Regions from separate parts of the Rummeliibacillus sp. NPDC094406 genome, predicted to be linked through region 1. Evidence: predicted binding sites of a transcription regulator. Region 1 holds the regulator's gene; the other holds the start of a gene.
What was found. The regulator LexA, encoded in region 1, represses DNA repair genes until DNA is damaged. The targets are predictions, from matches to a motif close to CGAACATATGTTCG.

Region 1 (3,433 bases):
CAATAACAATTCCTTTCGAATATCAATCAAATTTAAGAACGCCTTTTCTTAATGGTAGATATTAAACATTGTGAAATATTAAATGAACTGAAAACTTATTTATCCTGTTCTTCTTCATATTCTTTAAAACGTCTGTGAACAGTTGCTTTACTAATTTGAAAACCTAAGCCATTTAAAGTTGAAGTTATTTCTTCAAAGGTCATGCCTTTTTGTCTTAAGCTAATTATTTGTTCAATAGGCACATCTATCCGGTCTCTGCCTTCCGGATTACCTCGATCCTTCAAATTATTTTCGGGTCTGTATCCATTTTGAACAGCTCTTTTCATACCTCGGCGTATTTTCGCATTATGTAATTTTCGTTGATACTCCTCTACAAGAGCTAAAATTTCAAGCAACATAGTATCCATATCATTCAACTTAATATTGCCGGAATCACTTAAGGTAAATATATCAACATTCATCTTTTGCAATAAATGCAAAACGGCCATTCGTCCATTACCACGTCCTAAACGTGTCTCATCTTGAACAAATAAGGTGAAAATGTGATATTCCTTCATAAACTCTAGTAAATCTAATAAACCTTCACGATCAATATCATAACCACTATGTCTGTCCGTAAATACTTCTGCTACTTCATATCCTTCTGATTTTGCAAAGTCTCTTAGTTCAATCTCTTGTCTTTCTATTGATGTATCTTGTGTTTCCTTTTCTGTGCTTACACGACAATACAATACTGCCTTATTATTCATCATTTTCTGTCACTCGCCAATTCTATTCCTTCATCTTTTGAAATTGATTTTTTATAATCTGGAATAATTAAAGTATGACCAGCTATTATTTTATCGTCAAACATATTGTTTTCATTTTTCACTAAGCGTACCCACTCGTCATTTGATAAATCACCTTTGTATTGATCGGATAATGCCCATAGTGTATCTCCTTCTTGTATTTCAATATTAGTATATTTTGTCGTATCTCTATTTGATATAAAAAGAATGATCATACCAATTGTTACGAATATGATTAGTAATGCTGCATTTTGATTTCTATTAACCCAGTTCATATGAATCTTCCTTCCATCGAATGTTTGTTCGGAATGTATGTTCTCAATATAAACCGAACACTTGTTTTTTGTCAAACACTTTTTCGAACCTACGTTTGCATTTTTTGTTCGGTAATGCTATACTAAATTTAACAATTAGAAGAATACTAAGATAAGAGGTGAATGGATTGAAAAAAGTATCGAAAAGACAAGAAGATATACTTGAATTTATTAAAGAAGAAGTTCGTTCAAAAGGATACCCACCTTCCGTCCGAGAGATTGGCGAAGCTGTAGGATTAGCATCAAGTTCTACTGTCCACGGACATTTAAATAGACTTGAAAGCAAAGGACTTATTCGTCGCGATCCAACAAAACCTCGTGCAATAGAAATTTTGGATCAAGATAATATTTCAAAACAAGGTGTAATGCATGTTCCACTAGTTGGAAAAGTTACTGCTGGTCTGCCGATTACAGCTATTGAAAATATAGAAGAATATTTCCCTATTCCAAACTATTATGGAACTTCAGATGATCATATTTTCATGCTTGAAATCATGGGCGAATCTATGATCGAGGCCGGTATTTTAGACGGCGATTATGTCATAGTAAAACAACAAGCAACAGCCAATAATGGTGATGTTATTGTCGCTATGACAGAAGAAAATGAAGCTACTGTAAAACGCTTCTATAAAGAAGATGGTTTTTTCCGACTCCAACCAGAAAACTCTTCAATGGACCCGATTATTGTAGAAAGTGTCTCTGTTCTTGGGAAAGTGGTTGGTTTATATCGTAACGTTCACTAATCAATCATATGAAAAAGTATCCAAATCTATTCTAATAAGATAGATTTGAATGCTTTTTTATTTTGCGTTATTTGATTTTTACGTTTTAAGACTAAATAATTTTTTGATAAGCATTCAATATGAACAGCTTGAATGGTACCGCCAAAAGTATGATTGATCAAAATGCAATACGGTCGTTTTATACACTTTTCATGCTCTAAAATACGACCGATGATACGTGCTTCATAAATTGTTCCAATTCCCAATTCTGCAAGTATACGGCTATTTCCCTCACCTAAAACTCCCATTAATATTTTTCCTTGTATACCAGATGCATTAATCGTAAAATTCCCGTGGAAAAAGAAAAAGCGTTGAGGCTTAGAGCCCCAACGCTTTATATCTTAATACATTTTCATGTATTGGTCACGTTCCCATTGGTGTACTTGCGTACGGATTATAAACAAAGGTTATTTATAGATACTTATCATTGTTTAATGGCTGATTTTATAGATTTTGTAGCTATATCGATATTTAATAAATGGTGTCATTTTGGTCTGATTTTGGTCTGATTTATACAATATATAAATTATTTTGGTCCGAGAAATATTAAACCTTCCATTTCAAATTTTATTAAACACGGATAATCTACTTGTATTTAACATATCATAAATGCTTGTTTTATCGCAAATGTGTATTTATTGTTTTTTATCTTGTTTCATATTCGTGGTCATTTTGTGGCTTTTGTGGTCATTTTGTGGTCAATCCACTGAAAACTAATTTTAACAATTATAATAGAAGGAACTCCATTTTCAAAAAAATCTATCCATACCTTCTATTTGTTATTATACTATATATTGGAAAGGTGGTTATAATATTGGGCGCAAAAAATAAAGTAATTGCTGGTGATTATCAAGGTAAAAATGTTCTTCACACTTTAGGTATAGTTTCTATTGCTACTAGCCTCTTTAAAACACTTGATCTTACTAAAGAAAATGTAAAAGAATATGAGCTTATAACAGAAGAAACCCGAAAAAGTGCTACATCTGCCGTTGGACGAGCGTTTGTAGGTGGAGTAATTTTAGGACCAGTAGGTTGGTTAGCGGCTCTTAGTGCAAAATCTAAAGGCACACACACAATTGCCATTGAATTTAATGATGGTAAGAAAAGCTTACTTGAAGTTGATGATAAAACTTATAGTTCATTAATGAAGAAATTATTTTAAACTAAAAGCCCCTCTTCCGTATGGTTGAGGGGATAAATATTTTTAACAAGATTTAAATTTCTCTATAATCAATCGGTGAGATATCGACTACTTCTTCCAAATTAATTGGACCACGGATATTTAAGAACGGATCACTATAATAAAACTCTTTTGTTTGTTCGTTGATTCTTGTGATTACTCCTCGGTGATATTCAAACTTCCCATCGTTCCATATTTTATATTCAAGCTCTAATTTTATATTTAAAGCCATCATTAGATTCATCTGCATATCCTCTAATTCCCATTCAGTTAGCTCAGGCTTTCTAATATAATCTTCTTTTTCTCTCTCTTTTTTAAGTAAAGCAACATGCTCTGGCATCATCATAGCCATTGACCATTTAATGCTGC
Region 2 (3,433 bases), on a different contig from region 1:
TTACTTGTTTAACGAGGTGTGCAAAGAATTGTTTCGGTAAATTTTTTAGTTTTGTTGATAACTCCATAAATATTTCCCTCCAATTGATAATTAAAAGTGCTAAGTCCATGTACTATACATTTGAATTAGATATCGCTAGAATAGAAGAAAATGAATTTTCTGAATTTAAAAATGATTTAGTGAAAATAGTATAACCTTTTTAAGAAAATGTCTATAGGTGGTGCAAAAATGAAGATAGGATGTATTCAATTAAACGTAGCTTTTGGAGATGTTGAAAAAAATTTTACAAGGGCAGAAGCGTTTATTCGAGAAGCGGCTAGTAAAGGAGCAGAGCTCGTTATTTTACCTGAAATGTGGAATACGGGCTATGCATTAGAAAAATTAGAGGAATTAGCAGATGTGAATGGTGAGAGAACGAAGAAATTCCTTCAAGCATTAGCTTCAGAGCTACATATTCATATTGTAGGTGGTTCAGTAGCAACGAAAAAAGTAGACGGATTCTTCAATACAATGTATACAGTGAATCTCCATGGCGAAATAGTTGGCGAGTATGACAAAGCACATTTATTCCGCTTAATGGATGAACACTTACATCTATCTGCGGGTGAGGGGCAAAATAATTTTGAATTGGGAGATTTGCAAGCTGCTGGAGTGATTTGTTATGATATTCGTTTCCCAGAATGGCTTCGTCTTCATGCGTTAAACGGCGCGAAAGTTATATTTGTATCGGCCCAATGGCCAACCCCGAGAATCGATCACTGGAAAGTATTATTGCAGGCACGTGCCATTGAGAATCAATGCTTCATAGTTGCAATTAACCGTATTAGCAATAAAGTAGAAAACTTTAATGGTCAATCAATGGTGATTGAACCATGGGGCGAAGTACTGTGGACAGGTAACGAAGATGAAGAACTTTCCATAGTCGATGTTGATTTCTCGAAAGTGGATGAGGTACGTAAGAAGATTCCAGTGTATGATGATCGACGTCCAGAATTGTATAAGGATATTTTGAAATAAATTCATTGACCCATTTTACTATATCTTAGTAGAGTGGGTTTTTATTTTTAATGAAGTCACATCAAGAAAGAAGATAAAGATTCCTAAATTGGAGACGTCAATTTCACAGGACGTAGATACAATTTAAAATTTCGTGGATTGATTTCCTAAAAACGTAGATAGCCCCTATAAAAATCTCCATCATAGCAATAAAGCCATTCTAAAAACCTTCTCAAAGCAACATATATATAACATAGGTCATATAAAAAATTACTTCACAGGATACTTATAACAAAAACATTGTCGTTTATTGGTAAAGTACGACTTCCTACTTGTCATCTCACTTATCTCATTTTAAAATAAGAACAAATGTTCCTTATGGAGGTGTGCTGTGCTGTATGAAAATCTGCCGAGAAGGTCGGTTATGTGTGTAGATATGCGATGTTTTTATGCTAGCTGTATGGCATCGTGGGCTCATTTAGATGTTGAAAAAGAGGCGATTGCAGTTGTAGGAAACTTTCAGCAAAAAGGGAGTATTGTTCTAGCTGCTTCTCCAATTATGAAGCAACGATTTCAAGTGAAAACAGGAACACGACTATATGAAATACCGAAGCATCCAGATATTCATTTATTTGAACCGAAGATGGAATATTTTGTTCGTATGTCGGTTGAAATTACCAAGCTATTGAATAGTTATGTACCGAAGGAAGCTATTCATGTATATAGCATTGACGAAAGTTTTGTCGACCTTACTGGTACCGAAAAACTGTGGGGAGATCCAGTAGAAACAGCACACCAAATTCAAGATGAACTTTATCGACAATTTGAAATTACAAGTACAGTTGGCATGGGACCGAATATGCTGTTAGCAAAACTTGCACTCGATTTAGATGCGAAAAAAACAGGCTTTGCCAAATGGGATTATGAAGACGTGGAAAAAAAACTGTGGCCAGTTACACCTTTATCGAAGATGTGGGGAATTGGACATCGAACAGAACGAACGCTTAATAATATGGGGATTTTCTCTGTTGGTGATTTAGCTCATGCTGATTTAGCAACACTCGAAAAGCATTTCGGTATTATGGGCAATCAGCTATACTATCATGCTCGGGGCGTCGATTTATCAAAAGTAGGTGAAGCACCACTGATAGAAGGTCAAATTAGTTATGGAAAAAGTCAAATATTGATGCGAGATTACAACACCAAAAAGGAAGTGTTAGCGGTTCTTCTTGAAATGTGTGAGGATGTGGCAAGAAGAGCACGGGAAGCTTATAAAGTAGGACGTACCATTACACTGGGAATTTCTTATAGCAAAAATGCCTTTGGAGGAGGTTTCCAACGTTCGCGCACAATTGATGAAGCAACCAACGATACAATGGTCATTTATCGTGTTTGCCAACAAATATTAAATGAACAATACAATGAACGTCCTGTACGGCAAATTAGTATCAGTATTACAAAACTAGAATCAGAAAATTCCATGCAGCTCAGCTTTTTTGATGCAACTCGTTGGAGGCGTCGTAAACTTGGTGCCACGATGGACCAGCTTCGCACTAACTATGGTTCTTCAGCAGTATTACGGGCTGTATCTTATACAGACGCAGGCACGGCGATTAAGCGCTCCAAATTACTCGGCGGACATAAAAAATAGAAACTGTATATTTATGCATCTGGAAAACAAACGGATTATGCATCTAAGTGAATGTAATATGCAAAAAGGGAAGTTAGTGTGGATAACTCAGCTGTGGATAACTGAAAACAGGGGAAAGATCTTTAGCATAGGCTCTGTTATAGGATATTGTTGATTATTTAATGAATCTTACTAGAACGGAAAGCGTCCACGATGAAAGCAAAACTGATGAAATATCAACAGTATTGTTAAACAAAGCCTTAGCATAAAATTATGCAGACCAAATGAATTTGTAAAGGAGATATCAGCTTGATACGTGATCGAGGGAATATAAAGTGGACTGCGATGATGCTACCAGAACATGTGCAAAGGCTAAGAATTTGGCAACAGGAGACACAGCAGATTGCAAAACCTGCATTTGATGAATGGACATTGCAAGCATTAGAAGAAGAACTAATGCAAGCTTATTACGGCAAGAAAGAAGTATTACTAGAAGTTTGGCATCAGCGAGCAAGTACTCAAAATAGAGGTGTCATTACGGAACTCAAAGGCGAAGAAAAAAAGCTTTGTTTATACGACACCACACAACGTACAAATAATTGGATTGATGTAGAAGTCATTCTCCATATAAAGGTTCTTGCATAAAATGAAAAATAAAGATATTTTAAAATAGTTGATTTTTTCTAAAAATTCATTGACAAATGACGTAAAAGGAAATAATATGATTATCATAAACTTACAACTTAATAAATGGAATTTATCAAGAGCGACTGAGGGATAGGCCCTGTGAAGTCCAGCAACCCCCGT

Region 2: the regulator LexA is predicted to act here: its motif matches at 1,359-1,372, upstream of ACIQ4I_RS14645 (Y-family DNA polymerase).

What each region holds. Positions count from the first base shown of each region.
Region 1 is NZ_JBIWGZ010000002.1:139,921-143,353, forward strand. It holds gene ACIQ4I_RS05415 (YneB family resolvase-like protein) at 96-752, opposite strand; gene yneA (cell division suppressor protein YneA) at 749-1,063, opposite strand; gene lexA (transcriptional repressor LexA) at 1,231-1,845, shown strand; gene ACIQ4I_RS05430 (hypothetical protein) at 1,872-2,132, opposite strand; gene ACIQ4I_RS05435 (hypothetical protein) at 2,699-3,046, shown strand; gene ACIQ4I_RS05440 (YolD-like family protein) at 3,099-3,433, opposite strand, start outside.
Region 2 is NZ_JBIWGZ010000005.1:175,279-178,711, reverse strand. It holds gene ACIQ4I_RS14655 (pyridoxal phosphate-dependent aminotransferase) at 1-67, opposite strand, end outside; gene ACIQ4I_RS14650 (carbon-nitrogen family hydrolase) at 229-1,017, shown strand; gene ACIQ4I_RS14645 (Y-family DNA polymerase) at 1,391-2,647, shown strand; gene ACIQ4I_RS14640 (YolD-like family protein) at 2,936-3,271, shown strand; SAM riboswitch class I at 3,381-3,433, shown strand, end outside.